DNA from 2 places in the Halobacillus sp. SY10 genome. Region 2 is predicted to be linked to the other one. Evidence: riboswitches for the same ligand, from Rfam matches in the RefSeq annotation. Region 2 holds a riboswitch; the other holds the start of a gene.

Region 1 (9,433 bases), 670 kb from region 2:
AGCAAGGTCAATCGAACCTTAATATATTCGGTAAATGGACATATTTTCAGTCCCTATGGGAATGCTAAGGTTCCATGAATATCGGTTAGGGGATGAAGAGACATGCCTTATTTTATAGAAAAATCCGGGGCGAAATTATTTTATGATGATCGAGGGAATGGGGAAGCCATTGTTTTTATCCACCCTCCTGGAATGGGGAGGAAAGTATTTAAAATGCAGCACTCCCTCGCCAGGGAGTTTCGTGTCATTTTTCCTGACCTCAGTGGAAATGGGGATTCGGAAGTGATTTCTCATGCGCCTGATGTATCCATGTACGCAAGAGAAGTCGTCCAGCTTATTGATCATTTGAACCTCGACCAAATCGTAGTCGTCGGCTATTCGTGCGGAGGGATGATCGCCCAGGAATTCGCACTCACTTTTCCTGAACGGACGAAAGCGGTTATTCTTGCAGGAGGTTTCCCGAAGGTGGCCACAGGTGGACTGCGGTTTGAGTTTTTAGGAGGGATGTACTGGGTGGATAAAAGTCCGGAGACGCTTTCCAAATTACTCAGCCATTCCCATTTCAAAGATGTCGAAATCAAACGTGAATTGAATGAACATATGGCGAAGTCCGATCCGGAATGCTGGTACACCTATTACAATCGAGCCCTGTCTTTTGATTGCAGCGGGCGGTTAGACAAGCTTACTCAACCGTTGTTACTCGTTTACGGCAACAAAGAATTTTGGATCAATGAACACTCCAAATATTACAATGTTTGCCCGAAGGTGAAGATGGAAGTGATCGAGCATGCTTATCACCAGACGCCGGCCACCCACTATGATCGTTTCAATGATGCATTAACTCGTTTTGTTCATGAAGAAATATAAAAAAGCAGAGGAGCGGCAATCCTCTGCTTTTTCCTATTTGTTCAAGTCGAAGGTATGGCCCAATTTGTGGGCGTAGACCATCTTATTCACAGTAACGGTGATTTCCTTTGCGTTTCTTAGTGCAGGAGACTGGAAGTGGATGTCTCCTCTATTATCATGCCCCCAAATATTAGCCTCTGTGGTTTCGCCTTCATTCGTAACGACTTCTACAAATTTCTCCCGTTCTTCCTGGAGGCTGTTCATCGGGGCGAGTTGAGCACCGACCAATTTTTCTTCTTGATCCGCTTCATGGGGTTCATACTTGAGTAGAAGATTCATATTGGTTCCGGAAAATGAATCGACCTGCTCAAGGATGATATCTGTATTGTAAGCTTCTCCCACTTTTTCATTCAACACCACAGATTCGTTTGAATGATCTTTAAACTGAGTCATATCGATGGTGAACGAATAAGGTGTATCATCATGGATGTGAAGAGACTCAAGTTCAAGGCTCACTGCTTCTGTAAGTGGTTCTGATGGCGGCTGGAACCAGGCCTCATACACATTTTCTTCTTCCGTCTCGTTCAGATAAAGCCTGACAGGGTGTTCGGATCCTTCCTCTGTTTTTATAACGGCATGTACAGATTGGCCAATTTCTTCCCCATCCGCCTCTATTTTCATTTTTACGTAACTGGATGCAACGCCGATATTGATGGATGTCGGTTCCACTGTGACTAGGTCATCTGAGTACACCTCGTCTGTTATATAACTTTGAAGCACATGTCCATCCTTGTCATGGAAATAACGGACAGGCATTCCTTTAGTTTCGATCGTACGGTGATCGATCCGCAGACTAAAGGAAGTTAAAAAATCTTGATCATAATCCTTTATATCATGGGGGTCAAAATTATACCCCCATTTCTCCGTAATGGGAGGGAGCTGGATGAGACCGTACACTCGATTTTCAAACACAACTGTATCCCGGGGGTGAAGGGGTTGTGAATGGTGCTGGAACGATTGTTTGTCGCTCCCATTCATGGACTCAATGTTTATGCTCTCCACAGAAGGAGGCTGAACGAGGTACTTGGTTTCTTTATCATCACCACCTTTTCTCGTCAATGCAGAAAGGTCGATGCTGTATAAAACATGGATGGTAGGCCCGCTGTGCCACACCTCGTTGATCTGCATTCGTCCATCTTTATCAGGAATTGGTGTAGACTCCTGCGGTCGGACAGTTAACTCCTTTTCCCGGGCTAATGATAAACCGTGAATGCGTTCTTCATAAAACTCATTCACCTGTTCAAATGTATCGACTTCACGCCACTGAAGAGGGAATTCCTCTAGATCCACCGCTTTTGCTTTTCGCATTGGTTTAGAATCTGTACTCACAGCCAATTTTTCCTCACTGCTGTCCGTGAAAAAATAGGCCCCTATAGCAAAAAACATCAAAGAAACCACGATTAAAATCCACTTGCTCTTATTGGTGCCTTTCTTCATATGTAAATAACCCTTTCTTTTTATTTGTTTCTAAATTCCTTCATTAAATCTCTATCTTCTTTCGCATAAGCTCCCTATACTTTGTTTCGAGATGTTTATTGGAGTTTAGGGCTGCGGGAAACAGTTCGCTTTCCATGGGGCGGGCGCTGAGCCTCCTCAGGCTACGCCTTCCGGGGTCTCAGCTGTCCCACACGTCCCATAGGAGTCTCACCGTTTTGACCATAAGAGTATCTCGAAACCACTTCCAGAATAAGCAGCCCTCCATCGTATTGGGGGTTGGTGTATTCAACTCTCAAACAAGCAGAAAACTATACCCTAACGCTTGCTATAGAGCGCTTCTCAACTAGAAAGCAGTTATTATGGAAGACGCTCCATTTGTGTACATGGGTTCGTTTATCTCATCTCTCGAATGGGGTGGTTGGGAAGCTGCGAGACTCCCGTGGGCGATGGAGCTAGACGAGTTGCTCCCCAGCCACCCTGACGCGCAACTCAGCAACGAACCTCAAAACATCTCGAAATCGAGTCTCCACAATCCTGGCATATTCTTTAATAAACTATATAAAACATCACAGGGTTCTAGAGATTCTTGTAAAAATTTGTAGGTGTGTCAATCATATGATAACAGAATTTTCGGTCATTAAGGGAGGGAAGCACTAAAAAAGTGATCTCGCACTCGAGATCACTTTCTTAATCTTCATCATCGGAATAGTGGTGGTAGAGAGCTTCGCTTTCAGAATGGACTTCCGAATCATCTGCCTGATGGGAGAAGGATTGGTTGTAGCTCAACTTTCGGTTGAACACTTGCGCCATTTCATTGGTCTGCTCGACAGTACCTCGTCTTTGTTTTTTCTGCTTCATAGAAACTTCCTCCTTTTTAGGTAGTTTTCCTCGTGAAAAAAGGATTAAACTTTAGTTCTAATTTTCCGATATTTAGGAAGAGGGAATAAAATTTTTGGAGTAGGTGAACGGAATGGCTCGGATCATTGAACATCCATGGGATACACTAAAGCAGCTTTCCATCCCTATATGGTTCTTGGATATAGAAAAAGAGAACATCTATGTGAGTGAAAAGTTGCAAGATCAATGGAAGCTGGATTCAACCATCTTGGACCGGCATGATTTAATGCGACTCATACATAAGGATGATTTAGCATATTTGGACCATCATGCGATGACGAGAGAAGATCGTCATTTTTTTTATTTGAATTATCGTGTGTTGAACAATGGAAAGTACGAATGGAGGAAGGATATCGTCACGCCTTTCTTTGATGAAAATGGAAAGATTATGGGATACACAGGTATAGGTGCTCCTGATTCTGCTTACATTGAAGAATTGGGCCGGATTAAAAAAGCGATTGTGGAAATCGGAGATGCTTTCCTTTCCTACAATGGGCAGGAGTTCTTTGACTTTCTTGTGAAATATTTATCTTCTGTGCTTGGTGTAGAAACCGTACTGGTTGGAGAATTGACTGGAGAAGCCAAAGATCAAGTGACAGCGATCTCCTTGTCTCACAAAGGGGAGATTAGTTCAGGGCTGCAATACGCGTTAAAAGATACGCCTTGTGAGCAAGTAACGTTGACTCATGAATGTTATTATCCTAATGATGTAGGGAGACTTTTCCCTGAAGATATCACGATCAACGATTATGGAGTGGAGAGTTATCACGGGAAAGCTTTACTTAATTCAGATGGTGAAGTGATCGGAATTCTTGCGATTATGGATAACCGGACACAGACGAGCGGGCCATTGAGCAAGGCTCTTTTTCAAATTTTTGCTGATCGGACAGCGAATGAGCTTTCCCGGATGCAGGCGGAAAAGAAGCTGGAGATGTTGTCTCAGTATGACCCTTTGACAGGGCTTGTCACGCGCAGCTATTTGTCAGGAATCCTTGAAGACGAAATTCAGTCCATGAATGAAAAGGATAGCAACATTGCGCTCTTACTCATCGACATTGATAATTTTAAAATGATCAATGATTCATGGGGGCACACGAAAGGGGATGAGCTGCTTCGTCAGTTCTCCCGTTACTTGAGGCAGACATTCGCTCAGCATGATGCGGTGATTTCCAGGATCAGCAGTGATGAATTTATTGTCCTCCTCAAACATGTCAGAAGCATTGAAGAACTAAGGGAAGTCAGTGACTACGTTATTCATTCAATGCGACGCCCTTTTCTTATTGGAGAAAAAGAGTTCTACAATACCGTGAGTATCGGTGTCACGTTCACCCCGGCCCATCTTCGAAATCATTATAATGGAGAAACTCTTTTACGCCATGCGGATGCAGCGATGCATAAAGCGAAGAGAAGCGGAAAGAATCGCTATGCGGTTTATGAAGAAAAGATGAGTGAGCAGATGAGAGAAGAGCTTCACTTGAAACAATCCCTTCATCATGCTCTTGATAACAATCAGTTTGAGCTTTATTATCAACCCCAAGTGTGCGGGAGAACATCGCAGGTGATCGGATATGAATCACTCATCCGCTGGAACCATCCGGATTACGGTAGGTTATCTCCGCATTATTTCATCAGCCTTGCTGAAGAATCAGGGATGATCATAGAAATTGGTGAGTGGGTATTGAAGGAAGCTTGTCAGCAAACAAAAAGATGGCAGGTGGAAGATCGTAGACCGGATTTGAAAATATCGGTGAATTTGTCTGCCCAGCAGTTCAAAGATTTAAATCTTCCGAGAAAAGTGCTTGAAGCCCTCAAAAGTTCAGGGCTTTCTCCTGACAGCTTGATCCTCGAAATTACGGAAACGATGGTCCTTCAAGATTTCGACCGCAGCACAGACACGTTGAACAGTTTGCGTGAAAAGGGGATTAAAGTACATCTGGATGACTTCGGTGTCGGTTTTTCTTCCCTCAGTTATTTGAACCGTTTGCCTGTGGATGCGATAAAAATCGATCGTTCTTTCATTAATCAAATTGGTGAACGAGGGGAAGAGGTGCCGATCGTCAATGCCATCATCAGTATGGCGAAAAGTCTCGGCCTGCAAGTCATTGCTGAAGGTGTGGAAACAAGTGAACATATTGCTTACTTAAAACAAAAAGGCTGTTATGAATATCAAGGCTATTACTTCAGTAAACCTGTACCGGCAAGTCTTGTACACAATTAACATGAGTGATCAAATTTACCATTCTTAAAAAACCGTCCATGATCCGTGACTTCTTTTGGACGGTATTCATTTTAGCAAGAAAGCATACGGTCGACCCATGCTCAGAGTATCAGGCTCTGAGCATTTTCTTTATGCAGGGAAGGTCTATTTCAAGTATGCTTTCTATTAAAGGAAGAGCGATTCAAATGGATTTGGAGTATAGGGGGATTCTTATGGCAGAAATGCTAACCATTTATAATGAAAATGAGCAGCCAATTGGAATAAAAGAAAGGGAGAAGGTGCATTTGGACGGGGATTGGCACGAAACGTTCCATTGTTGGATGTTCCACAAGGAAGGTGAAACGATCCATTTATTGCTTCAACAAAGAGCTGATCACAAGAAGGACTTCCCGAGCTTGTTTGATATTACCGCTGCGGGACATGTAGAAGCGGGGGAGGATGTACTTCTGGCTGGTGTCCGGGAAATTGATGAGGAAGTCGGTTTGACGGTTGTGCCTGGAGATTTAATCCCTCAAGGCGATTACAAGGAGGAACTGAAGGAAGGGGTTCGCGTAGACCGGGAAATTTGCCGTATTTACCTCTTACCATGGACAAATGACAAGACCTTTACGATTGGAGAAGAGGTGAAGGACATCGTTTCTGTGCCACTGGAAGATATGGAAGGTTTGATGGATATACCACGGAGCGTGAAGGGGGTCTCTATTCTTAATGGTGAAGAAAAAGAAGTGAATCGTAAAAATCTTGTCCCACATGAAAAAGGATATGAGCGGTATGTTTTCCAAGCGATTCGAGAATATGTCGCAAAACTTTGACAATATTCCAACTTGTTCTATATAATTTCTGATTAAGTGATAGAGAGAGGAGACGAACGATGACGAATACATCTTTTGATACGAAAATAGTCCACCATAAGGCGGATCAAAGTCTTGTACCGAATAGCAAGAGTACACCGATTTACCAGACGTCCGCCTTTACATTCAAAGATTTGGATCACTTGGAAAGTTATTATGAGGGAAACAGCCCTTATTTATATACGAGAGAGCGTAACCCCAATACTGATGAACTTGCTGGAACCGTTGCTGAACTGGAAGAAGCACCAGCCGGAGTAGCGTCTTCATCCGGAATGTCAGCCATCCTTGCCGGCATTCTCGCAGTTGCAAAACCCGGGGATCATATCGTTGCCGCAGAGGATGTTTACGGAGGTTCACACAAGCTGATCACCAAAGAGCTGCCCACGTTCGGGATTGATGTAACGATGGTTTCTTTTTCAAATCTGGAGGAGGTTTCAGAGGCGATCACAGACAAAACGAAGCTGCTTTATACGGAATCGATTTCAAATCCTTTTTTACGGGTGGAAGATCTTGAAGGCCTCGTCGCTCTTGCTCGCAAAAAGAATGTGAAATCGATGGTTGATAATACGTTCGCGACCCCATACTTATTGCAGCCGTACACGCGTGGCGTCGACCTTGTCGTACATAGTGGGACGAAGTATATTGGTGGGCACAGTGACGTGACGTGTGGTGTGCTGGTCGGGAGTGAGGAATTGGTTCAGGCTGCTACCCAGAAGATTGTCACATTTGGTGCAAATCTCAGCCCATTTGAAGCATGGCTGACTCAACGAGGGGCCAAAACGTTAGGTCTTAGAATGAAGAAACAATCATACAATGCAAAGCAGGTAGCAAAAGTCCTGGATGAGCATGATGCCGTCCGTACCGTCTATTATCCCGAAAAGGTATCGGAAAGAGGGAACGGTGCCATTGTGACCATCGAGCTTAATGATTCGATTGACATAGAGGCGTTTTTTCGATCGCTCGGTTGGGTGAAAATCGCCCCTACGTTGGCAGGAGTCGAAACGACGGTTTCTTATCCTGTACGTACGTCCCATCGTGCGTTATCGGATGAGGAGCGCGAGAAGATCGGCATCAATGATTATGTGATTCGACTGTCAATCGGAATCGAAGATCATGAAGATATCATAGAACAGCTGAAAAAAGCGATTGTAGATTCTAAAAGTTGAATTTTCTAAAATGATTGACTTTTCTGTTTGTTATCCGTTATAATTCACAACATGATCAATTAACTGCATACATCTCTTATCAAGAGAGGCTGAGGGAATAGGCCCTGTGAAGCCCGGCAACCTTCAAACATCGGTTTGAAAAGGTGCCAAGTCCTACAGATCTAAAAGGTCTGGTAGATAAGAGGAGGAAACGAAATGACAAACCCTCTTCTTATTTGGAAGAGGGTTTTTTGCTGTTCGGAAGAAAGTTCCATGGACATTTTGTATGCACAAAGCCAACTATATCTATAAGAATAGAAACCTTTACGAGGAGGAACGAATCATGACTAATTCATTTGAAAGCTATGATGTAGATACGATTTCTTTACACGGAGGGCAGTCCCCGGATCCGACCACAGGATCTCGTGCGGTGCCGATTTACCAAACGACTTCCTATGTTTTCCACGACACAGAACATGCCCAGAGCCTTTTTGCGCTTGACGAGCCGGGAAATATCTATTCCCGAATCGGAAATCCGACCGTCGATGTTTTTGAAAAAAGGATGGCCCTCTTGGAGGGAGGAGTCGCTTCTGTTGCGACAGCTTCCGGAATGTCAGCCATTGCTCTATCCATTCTGAACATCGCAGGATCTGGAGACGAAGTCGTTGCCGCGTCGAACCTTTATGGCGGGACCTATAATTTATTCGCTAACACTTTACCGCGATATGGCATTAAAGTCCATTTTGTCGACCCGGAGGAGCCGGAAAACTTCCGAAAAGCGATTACAGATCGAACGAAAGCTGTCTTCGCTGAAACGATCGGAAATCCAAGCTTGCACGTGCTGGATATTGAAAAGGTAGCGGCCATCGCGCATGATCATGACCTTCCACTTCTAATCGACAACACATTCGCGACCCCTTATACATGCCGGCCGATTGAGCACGGAGCCGACATCGTTATCCACTCCGCGACGAAGTGGATCGGGGGCCACGGGACGGCCATTGGAGGAGTGGTCGTAGACGGAGGACAGTTTAACTGGGGAAACGGCAAGTATCCGGTTTTCACAGAGCCTGATAGTAGTTACAACGGAATCGTTTATACCGCCGACTTCGGAACGCTTGCTTATATTACGAAACTGCGTGTCCAGCTGCTTCGGGATTTTGGATCGTGTTTGAGCCCGCAGAATGCTTTCTTGTTGTTACAAGGGTTAGAGACGCTGCATTTGCGTGTCGCCCGTCACGGAGACAACGCCCAGGAAATTGCAGAATACTTACAAGGTCATCCTGATGTGAAATGGGTATCGTATCCAGGGCTCCCTACACATCCAGCCCATGAACTAGCCAACCGTTACCTTAATGGAGGGTATGGTTCGATCGTAAACTTTGGCATCAAAGGTGGACGGGAAGCCGGAAGACAAGTGATCAATAATATATCGCTCTGGTCCCATGTAGCAAACGTTGGAGATGCCAAATCATTGATCATCCACCCTGCATCAACGACACACCAGCAATTGTCTGTCGAAGATCTTGCTGCAAGTGGAGTGACGGAAGAATTAATCCGCTTATCCATTGGACTTGAGTCGAGCAAGGATTTGATTAATGATCTTGATCGTGCCATTGCGAAAGCGACAGGAAGAGCGCCGGAACAAACAGCGATCACCGAAAATGATGAAGGTGTCATCAAGTGGGCCTTAAGCTCCTCTAAAACCGAAGAAGATGGGGAAACGCGTCCAAAACGTTTGGCGGTCGTCGGATTGAGCGGGAAGCCTTCACGTCCGAGCCATCGTCTAGCGAGAAAAATGCAGAGGCTGGGTTATCAAATCGTCCCTGTAAATCCAAGAGAAACGGAAGTGCTTGGAGAGAAGGCGTATCCAGACCTAAGATCGATCCCATTCAAAGTTGATGTCGTGCAAGTGTTCCGCAGTCCGGAAGCAGCCATTGAAATTGCTAAGGAAGCAGCGGAAATCCGGCCGGACGTTT
Region 2 (9,433 bases):
GATACCCGTATGTAGTACTTGCACCGATCGGAAAGAAGAACAAACAAATCCGGTCGATTGGACATAAATTTGAACGGGGGTTACTATCCAGGCTTAACGACGCAATCGTGGACCAAATCAATGACAAAGCTCTTGATGTTGCGAAAATTCGCCCCTACCTAGGGTTGTCAGGAAAAGCTGTCCTAACAGTTTCTTTTGAAAAAGAAGAGACGATCCATCCACATTTGTTGCGCCCAGAATTGTTTTTATGGAGGTCCTTGTCGGAAGAACATGGACTACCATTAAAAGAAGAATTTTTATACAGTACAGATTTCACTCAACTCTCCTCGGAACAACTTTATGAACACGTAGGGGAAGTACTTGAGGACTATCTTTTTTTATCCCATATAAGTGAACACGACCGCAAGGATTGGATTGATAAAATATCAGCTGCTTTCCACAATCACCCGATCGTACGATTGTTCCATGAAAAAAGGGACGTCATTGATGCGGTTGAAGTCATGAATCAATCCGCTCTTATATCGGTTCTTAATTACCCGGAGGATGTGGCCTATTGGCGTCACAGAGTCAGCATCGTTATGCGTCCTTTCCGCACTTTACCAGCCGATTGGTTGGAAGGAAGGGAAGGGTGCTGTTCACATAGGAAATCGCTCACCTTTCTTTCAAAGGAGCGATGCATCTGTTGTTCTTGTGAAAGGTGTGATTATTCCCTGCTTTATTATATTGATGATGATAGAGTTGCTCTTGAAGAGGAATTCGATGTGGAGCGAGCAACGAAGCGAGTCATGACCATTGAGAAACAGTTCAATGAGATCGCTGCACAAAACCAGCGTCTTCTGGAACAACTGATTCAGTTAAATGGTTTGAAAAAACAGTTGACCGTCGCCAGAAAAACGCTCGATGAAAGTTTAGATGTTGTCAAACAGATTGAACGTTATCAGCGTAAAGCAGAAGATATGAAATCACATCCCCTGCTCTATATGTATGACAAATTAAATCGGAGCCAGATCCCAGAGCGTACGTCTGAATCTGAGCTGTTATGGCTTTCCGGAATAGTACTCGACGACGTAAGAATGTTGAAAGAACTACGGGATTGGCAGAAGATTGTTCCTGAAAATGTATATCCAATGACAAGCCATGTCTTAGAAGAGTTGAAAAATAAGCTGACTGAAGTTCGTTATGAAGAGAATGATGTCATCATTACTGTCAAAGGAAGATCACTGACGTATGCAGAAACTCAACAAGTGCTTGACTTGATCTATTATTATGGAACAGATTATCCGGCCCATACCTTAGTACAAGTGCTTGCAGGAAAAGCGACCAACAAACTTAGGCAGCTCCATTTGCACGAAACACGGTGGTTCGGCATCCTTTCAAGTTGGCCTGAAAAACATATTCAAAAACTTTTCAACCAGCTCGAAAAACAAGGATGGCTTATGAAACAACAAAAAGGCTACTCTATCAGTGACTACGCAGAAGAAGTCATGTGATTGTGTTATATGAGAGTGATTCGACGGAGACACATAAGCAAAGTCGTGAGTTGGTAGTCTTTACTGCATCTCGGGGCGGCTAATGTCACCAAGGACTGCCTCCAGGCACAACATAAGACGAAATGAGGCAAACGTTTTTGTAGACCTTCGTTATTCCACAAATACAAGCATAAAGACCTGCTGAAAGGCAGGTCTTATTTCATTGCATGTTTAATGGAAAGCGGTTACTTATGCTATAATGCCATTACATACATCAAAGAAAATAGGTTTCTAAATAAAACCATATTCTGATCTGAATCATTTCATACCTGCTTTGTTAACCCTGTTTAAATATGGAACATTACATAAATGGCACGGGGCAGATAATTTAAAACCATCCAAAAAGAAACACGGATGGAAACCTGTTTTGGGAGGAGTTTTTCCATGAAGTCGATTTTTCATCGAGCACTAGGTGAGCAATTCCACAATCTTCATCCAGAGCTACAAAAGAAGTATGGATTGACGAGCAAACAAAATCTAATGATCCTTGGTCAAGGGAGAATGACTGAAATCAGAGGGACACATCCTTTGCTGCGCCCTTTTCTTCAAGTGGGAACAAAAGATCATCTTGTGTTTGCAGAAAGAGGAAAAGATGTCCCCTTCACTCTTGAGAATTATATCTATGTAGATGAAAAAGGACGGGAGACGATTAGTTGGATTCGGAGGTTTTTCTTTCCTTACTCTATTCGAGGTTTTGATGCAGCGATGCGATTTGATGAAGAGAAAGGTTGTATCGTTGATGATTTAGGAAAGACAGGCCTCATACAAACCGAGCTGGAGACCCATGTCACAGCAGAAGGTGGACTATATATGGAGTCGAAAGCAATGCATGTGGATGGCCTCATGTCTATGGCCAATCCGACGACCAGTGTGTACGAACATTATGATGAAGAGGAAGAGGCTTTTCGTGTCCATGTGCACGCAGAGCACCCTGTTTTAGGAACGCTTCTTATGTATGAGGGGACGGTTCATACGGAATTTTTACCGATGACTTTTACCAACATTCCTGAACGCGGCGTGTTGGATTGAAGGAGGGACACCAGTGACAAATCATAAAAATGATGGCAGCGAGAACATCCATACTGATTTTTCCAGCCGGATGACCTATGGTGAATATTTGAACTTGGATGAACTGCTTTCTGCGCAAAATCGTCTGTCACCTCATCATGATGAGATGCTTTTTATTATCATTCATCAAGTCAGTGAATTATGGATGAAGCTGACTTTACACGAACTTCATGCAGCTATAGAAGCAATTAGAAAAGATCAAATGCAGGCGGCTTTTAAGATGCTGGCACGAGTATCGAGCATTCAAAAACAGATTATTCAAGCGTGGGATGTCTTATCAACATTGACCCCGTCAGAATATATGGAGTTCCGTGATCACCTCGGACAGGCTTCCGGCTTCCAATCCTATCAGTACAGAATGATTGAATTTGCACTGGGGTATAAAACCCCTCACGTGTTAAAGATCTACGAAAAAGACCCTGAGTTGCATCATCGACTTGAAGAGGCATATCGTGCACCAAGCCTTTACGATGCTGCCATCGAAAAGCTATCCGACTCCGGTTTTCCGATTTCAAAAAAACTGTTGGACCGTGATTACACGCAGCTGTATGAAAAAGACTCCAGCGTAGAAGCTGCCTGGACGAACGTCTATAAAGATGTGGAACAATATTGGGACTTGTACCAATTAGGGGAGAAGCTTGTTGACATTGAAGACAGTCTCCAGCAATGGCGTTTCCGTCACATGAAAACAGTCGAGCGAATCATCGGTCATAAAAAAGGCACAGGCGGTTCCTCAGGTGTCGGCTACTTAAAGAAAGTCCTCGATCACCGCTTCTTTCCCGAACTATGGGACGTCCGAACCAATATCTAGAACTTTCCTTATTGGAGAGTTCTTTTTTTATTCCGCTATATGAAAGGATTTTTGAAGACTCAGTTTCGAGACTTTTGTTGAGTGGATGGGGGCTGCGGGGAATGGTTCGCTTTCCGCGGAAGCGCGGTGAGCCCCAACCACCCCTGACGCTCAACATAGGCAGCGAACCCGGTTATCTCGAAACTGAGTCTTCCACAATCGGGAGCATTTAGGAAGAAGGGAATTGTTTGAATTAACTTAATTTACTGAATATATCGAAGTAATTAAGTCATTGTTACATTTATGTTACAATAGATTGTGTGACTATGAGATAAAGAGGGAAAAGCATGAGACAACCAATTATATATACCATTTTGTTTGTTTTGTTGACGGCGTCCGGCTGTTCTTTCATTGCGAATGCTAATGAAGAGTCGGGAGAGAAGATGGGTAATCAGGCGATGTATGACGTAAGTATAGAAACAGATATCAGTGAATTTGAAGAGTATCACATGACCGCCCATTATCCCCAAACACCGAATAACCAAATTGACCAAACCATTATAGATTATGTGAATCAGCAGAAAGCTTTGTTTAAACAAGAAAGCTATAAAAGTAAACAAAAAAATGATGGAAGCCAGGCGCATGAATTGCACATTGATTTTGAAGTCATTCATCAAAATCAACGTTTTTTTGTTGTGAGGTTTATAGAAACGATCGACCTTGGTGAAGGCGGAGTCATGACTAAACAAACCGTCTTGAATTTCGATAAAAAGAATGGAAAAGCTTTGTCGCTGGAAGAATTATTCAAGGAAGACATCTATTATGTCGATCGTCTTCACGATTGGACGAAAGAGAAATTGATCGATGCAGGTGAAGAAAACGCGAAGCTTCTGGATAAGCTTGAGGCTAAACCTGCATTTTACGAAGATGTCGCTTTGACGGGGGAAGGGGTCCTTGTTTTTATAAATGATCCTGCAAGTGAGGAACCACTCCGTGTGATGATTGAGAAGGATAAAGTATCCAAACTTCTTCGTTCAGATTATGCAGATGCCTTTAAAGAGGCCGCTGAAGTAGGAGCTAAGCCAACTTCAGAGAATCAGGGAAGCGATAATAAATATCAGGACTTTTCTTTAGAGAACCATTTACATGGGGAAGGGAAAGAAGTGGCTTTAACCTTCGATGATGGCCCTCATCCGGAAGTGACCAGAAAAATCCTTGATGTACTGGATAAGTATGAAGCAAAAGCCTCTTTCTTCATGATCGGAAAACGGGTAGGTTACTATCCTGAAGTGGCTCGTGAAGTGAGTGAACGCGGGCACGAAATTGGAAACCATACGTGGAATCACCCCCGATTGGGACGCTTGTCAGATGAGCAGATCAATCAGCAGATCTCATCGACTCAAACAATTCTGGAACAAGTAACCGGACAGAGGGTGGATTTACTGCGATTGCCTTTTGGAAACCTGCCTTCTGCCAACTATCAAGAAGAAGGCAATGTTGTTCCGTGGACCATCTATTCTGAGAAGTGGGAAGATCAAAAACCGGAAGCGGTTGCTGAGGATATTCTTTCAGAAGTAGAAGAAGATTCCATTATTTTGCTTCATGATCTTCAACTGTCTACAGTGGAAACCGTAGATCTCTTACTGGAAAAACTGTACGCTAAAGGGTATGAAGTCGTTCCTGTCGGTCATTTAATCGATAAACAAGAAAACCGTTCCGTTTTAAACTAAAAACGGAACGGTTTTTATTTTGATTATACACGTGGAGGAACAATTAGTTTAATTGTTCTTCCACCCATTTGCCCCAACGTTCAAACTCTACGAGAAATCCATCATGCCCATAGTCGGTGGGTATATGGTGATGCTTCCCTTTTTTACAGAAGGTAGAGAATGGTTGGATCAAGGCTTCTGGATAAAGGAGATCGTGTTCAAAACTGAAAGTGTGAACCTCTGCTTTGTATTGCTTCGCTGCTTGGGCCCATCCGTTTCTTCCTCGTCCGATGTCATGGTTGTTCATCGCCTCAAGAAGGTAAAGATAGCTGTTGGCATCAAAGCGTTCTTTGATCTTATCCCCCTGGTAATCCAAATAAGATTGAATCTCATAAGAGGTATCGGCATGATAGGAACGGTCGAACCTTTTTTCAAATAAGGTACTGCTGCGGTACGTGACCATCCCGGTCATCCGGGCGATTTCAAACCCCTTTAGATCTTCATTTGAATGATAGTCCCCATTATGGAAATGAGGATCACTCTTTATGGCTCGAGCACCGATATGATTAAAAGCGATGCCATAATCACTTAAATAAGGGGTAGCTGCGAGAATGAATAATTTTTTCATGAAATCAGGGTAAAGAAGTCCCCATTCGTACGTCTGCATACCTCCAAGTGATCCGCCTGCTATAGCGTGGACATGAGTGATGCCTAAGCGATATAAAGCTTCATACTGAGCGTGGACCATATCCCGAATGGTAACTTTGGGAAAGGTTTGACGGTATGGTTTGCCGGTGTCTGGATTAATGCTCGCAGGCCCTGTAGATCCGTGACATCCACCCAAAACATTAAAGGTGATCACTTGATAGCGATTGGTGTCGATCGGACAATCTTCACCAATCAAACCGGCCCACCAGCCACGTTCTTCCCTTGAACCGACGGCGAGCTGGTTGCCCGTTAATGCGTGACATACGAGGATGACGGGAGCATTTGTCGGCCCGTATCTTTCGTAGGCAAGCTCGACATGCGAAAGCTTTTCACCAGACTCGCAGGTGAAAGTTCCAATCGATATCGTTTGATTGGTTCTTGGGTGACTGGTGGGGTTTTTTAATGACATGCTTTTCATTCTCCTTTCTTTCACTAGACCGATACGAGGGAAGTAGAAAAATCTTTCCCTGACCGGATATTTACAACAGCGTCATAGAGGCTTACCCCTGATATGATGGCTGCATCTTCGTGAGTGATTGGTTTTCGTGACCAGAGTAGTGTCGGTTTTACTTCTTTCGTTATGTTCAAGACATCCTCATTCGCTTCCTCAACATAGACAATATCCCAGTGGACATTCGTTACTTTTTGAAGGTCCTCAAAGTGAGAGAAGGCAACGACTTCAAATCCCAACCTTTCCAACTTGTTCTGCTCCGCAAGAAGAGCACTTGTTCCAACAATTCCGATTACCCTTTTTCTTAATTCCCCGTTCGAACGATCCAGGGAGGATGATAAAACCGGCTCTGCCACATGCTTACTTTTACCGTAGGATCTCCTATATCCAGTGGCATGGAAAATGGCGTTGTCCAGGTCCTGAATCAAGTCTTCTACAGACTCTAACCCGACAGACAAACGGACAAGTTCTTCTGTTACACCAGATTTACTCAAGTTTTCGTCGCTTAATTGCTGGTGAGTCGTAGAGGCCGGATGGATGATTAAAGATTTGGCATCCCCTACATTGGCTACATGCGACCAGATAGTGCTCTGATCAATCAGCTTACGCCCTGCTTCGCGTCCTCCTTTAATCCCGAAGACAACGATCGACCCATGGCCGTAGTGGAAATATTTTTCGGCTAGAGAATAAGTGGGGTGATCTTTCAATCCTGGATAATTCACCCATTCGACACCTTCGTGATGGTTTAAATATTCGGCGATTTCTAAAGCTTGATCCGCATGTGTTTTCGCTCGCAAGTGTAAAGTCTCCAGTCCTTGCAAAAGTAAGAAAGCGTTTTGCGGGCTGAGACATGCGCCAATGTCCCGAAGCAGCTGTACGCGCAGTTTTATGGCGAAAGCGGCCGGACCCACATCGACCCCGAAGCGTATGCCGTTATAGCTTTCATCAGGCTCTGTGAACCCTGGGAATTTTTCATGATTCCAGTCAAAACGTCCACTATCAACAACAACACCTCCAATGGCCGTGCCGTGTCCACCAATCCATTTAGTAGCAGAGTGGACAACGATGTCTGCTCCCCAGTCGATCGGTCTGCACACATACGGGGTGGCGAATGTGTTATCGATAATGAAAGGGATGTGATGATCATGCGCGACATCTGCGATCGCTTCAATGTCCAGTACATTCAAACTCGGATTCCCAATGGTTTCGGCAAAGATTGCTTTTGTATGAGGAGTAATCGCCTTGGCGAATGATTCGGGGTCATCTCCTTCTACAAAATGTACATTGATTCCATAGCGGGGGAGGGTGTGGACAAACAAATTGTATGTCCCTCCATAAAGGTTCGTAGAAGTAACAATGTCATCCCCGGCTTTAGCGACATTCAGAATGGCCATCGTGATGGCAGACATGCCTGATGCTGTCGCCACCGCCGCGGCACCGTCCTCAAGAAGAGCGATTCGTTGTTCGAATACATCCACGGTCGGGTTTCCGATTCGTGAATAAATGTTGCCGGGTTCCGCAAGTGAGAAAAGGTTTTGAGCATGCTCTGTATCATTGAAAACATACGATGTCGTCTGATAAATCGGTACAGCACGAGAACCTGTAGCGGGATCAGGTTCTTGACCGCCGTGAAGCAAATTCGTTTCAGGACCGAACGTATGGAATGGTAAACTCATGGAAAAATTCCTCCTCTGATTTTTTCCTAGGGCATCCACTTTATAGAAGAGGGAAATCGAAAAGCCCTCTTCTGTAAGTAAGAAGAGGGCTTTATGTATCTCATACCTCCCCTTATCTTTCAGATCATGTGACCTGTAGGATGTAGCACCTTTTCAAGGTTTTGCCTTGAAGGTTGCCGGGCGTCGTAGGGCCTAGTCCCTCTGCCGCTCTCGATAAGAGTTGTTTTTATTAAATTTTTCTGACTTGTTTGAAATTATAAAGCCGTCCTTTCTCATTGTCAAACAATTTCGATACGTTTGAACCCTCCTTGCTGTGGGAATGGTTAATTAAGTCTATGAGATAGGAGTGAAGTTCATGAAACAATATAGTGTCGTACCTAATAAAGATGTAACCGGTTGGTTTGTAAAAATCGAGGATGTCGCTCCGACAGACCTTTATGATGAGCGTGATACCGCTGTTGCCAAAGCAGAGGAAATCGCAAAAGAAAACAAACCGAGCAAACTTCAAATCTTGGATCAAAACCATGAAGTTGAAGAAGAACGCACCTACTAATTAAAACTCCCCATCGCGGGAGTTTTTTTATGTACATAGAATGATTAGTTATTAAAGGAAATGGCAGGATTGTGTAAGACTCAGTTTCGAGATAACCGGGGTTCGTTACAAAGTTGAGCGTCAGGGGTGGTTGGGAAGCTACTCGCTTTCCTGCGGGGATGACGGCAAGCCTCCTCGAGCTAAAGCTCTGCGGGGTCTCGCCAGTCAATCCATTCCCGCGGGAGTCTCGCAGCTTCCCAACCACCCCCTTCGATAAGTGTGAAAAACGAACCCACTTTGCGCAGGATGAGTGTCTTCCATCATCCCAGTTCTGGATTGATAAAGCGCTCTGTAGCAGCCTTCCATGGAAAGTGTACACTCTTTAGAATCTACACGCTACTATTGGAAGCTCCGCTATTTGTTGAAGTGGTTTCGAGATCCTTATATGGCAAAGGGGCGGAGGGGAATGGCGAGACTCCTGCGGGAAAAAAGTGCATGGTGAGACCCCACAGGACGCAGTCCGAGGAGGCTCACCGCGCTCCCGCGGAAAGCGAGCTATTCCCCTCCGCCCCCATCCACTTAACAAAAGTCTCGAAACTGAGTCTTCAACTAAAGGGAGCTTATCTACAAGAAACCCAATGTAGCTGCCTCTAGAGTTTTCATAGTCATCCAGTTATGATGGAGGTAAACGATACATAGAGGTGTGTGCAATCATGAATCATCATTATGATGTCATCATCGTCGGTGCACGTGTGGCCGGCGCGAGTTTAGCTATTTTACTAGGAGAGATGGGGAAGAAGGTCCTCCTTGTCGATAAAGCCAGTTTTCCGAGTGATACATTGTCCACTCACTTTATGTCCCATACAGGATTTTTAGAAAAATTAGGCGTGCTTGAGAAACTCGAAGATTCGGGTTTGAGAAAAGTAACGAGGATGCGGACCTATATTGGAAGCAGTTTCGTAGAAGGGCC

Evidence for each region. Region 2 has a riboswitch for S-adenosylmethionine ahead of ACJA3J_RS19975 (O-acetylhomoserine aminocarboxypropyltransferase/cysteine synthase family protein). Riboswitches for the same ligand answer to the same signal wherever they lie in the genome.
Region 1: it holds a riboswitch for S-adenosylmethionine, as region 2 does, so the genes downstream of both, ACJA3J_RS01775 (PLP-dependent aspartate aminotransferase family protein) here and ACJA3J_RS19975 (O-acetylhomoserine aminocarboxypropyltransferase/cysteine synthase family protein) in region 2, are expected to answer to the same signal.

What each region holds. Positions count from the first base shown of each region.
Region 1 covers NZ_CP174345.1:321,774-331,206, forward strand. The annotation lists gene ACJA3J_RS01745 (alpha/beta fold hydrolase) at 103-867, shown strand; gene ACJA3J_RS01750 (hypothetical protein) at 901-2,343, opposite strand; gene ACJA3J_RS01755 (hypothetical protein) at 3,031-3,201, opposite strand; gene ACJA3J_RS01760 (EAL domain-containing protein) at 3,314-5,458, shown strand; gene ACJA3J_RS01765 (NUDIX domain-containing protein) at 5,671-6,270, shown strand; gene ACJA3J_RS01770 (trans-sulfuration enzyme family protein) at 6,330-7,475, shown strand; SAM riboswitch class I at 7,549-7,659, shown strand; gene ACJA3J_RS01775 (PLP-dependent aspartate aminotransferase family protein) at 7,798-9,433, shown strand, end outside.
Region 2 covers NZ_CP174345.1:3,967,638-3,977,070, reverse strand. The annotation lists gene ACJA3J_RS20000 (RQC-minor-2 family DNA-binding protein) at 1-1,490, shown strand, start outside; gene ACJA3J_RS19995 (DUF4166 domain-containing protein) at 1,914-2,558, shown strand; gene kynA (tryptophan 2,3-dioxygenase) at 2,572-3,408, shown strand; gene ACJA3J_RS19985 (polysaccharide deacetylase family protein) at 3,735-5,117, shown strand; gene ACJA3J_RS19980 (homoserine O-acetyltransferase) at 5,161-6,213, opposite strand; gene ACJA3J_RS19975 (O-acetylhomoserine aminocarboxypropyltransferase/cysteine synthase family protein) at 6,237-7,931, opposite strand; SAM riboswitch class I at 8,041-8,151, opposite strand; gene ACJA3J_RS19970 (DUF2188 domain-containing protein) at 8,287-8,484, shown strand; gene ACJA3J_RS19965 (NAD(P)/FAD-dependent oxidoreductase) at 9,177-9,433, shown strand, end outside.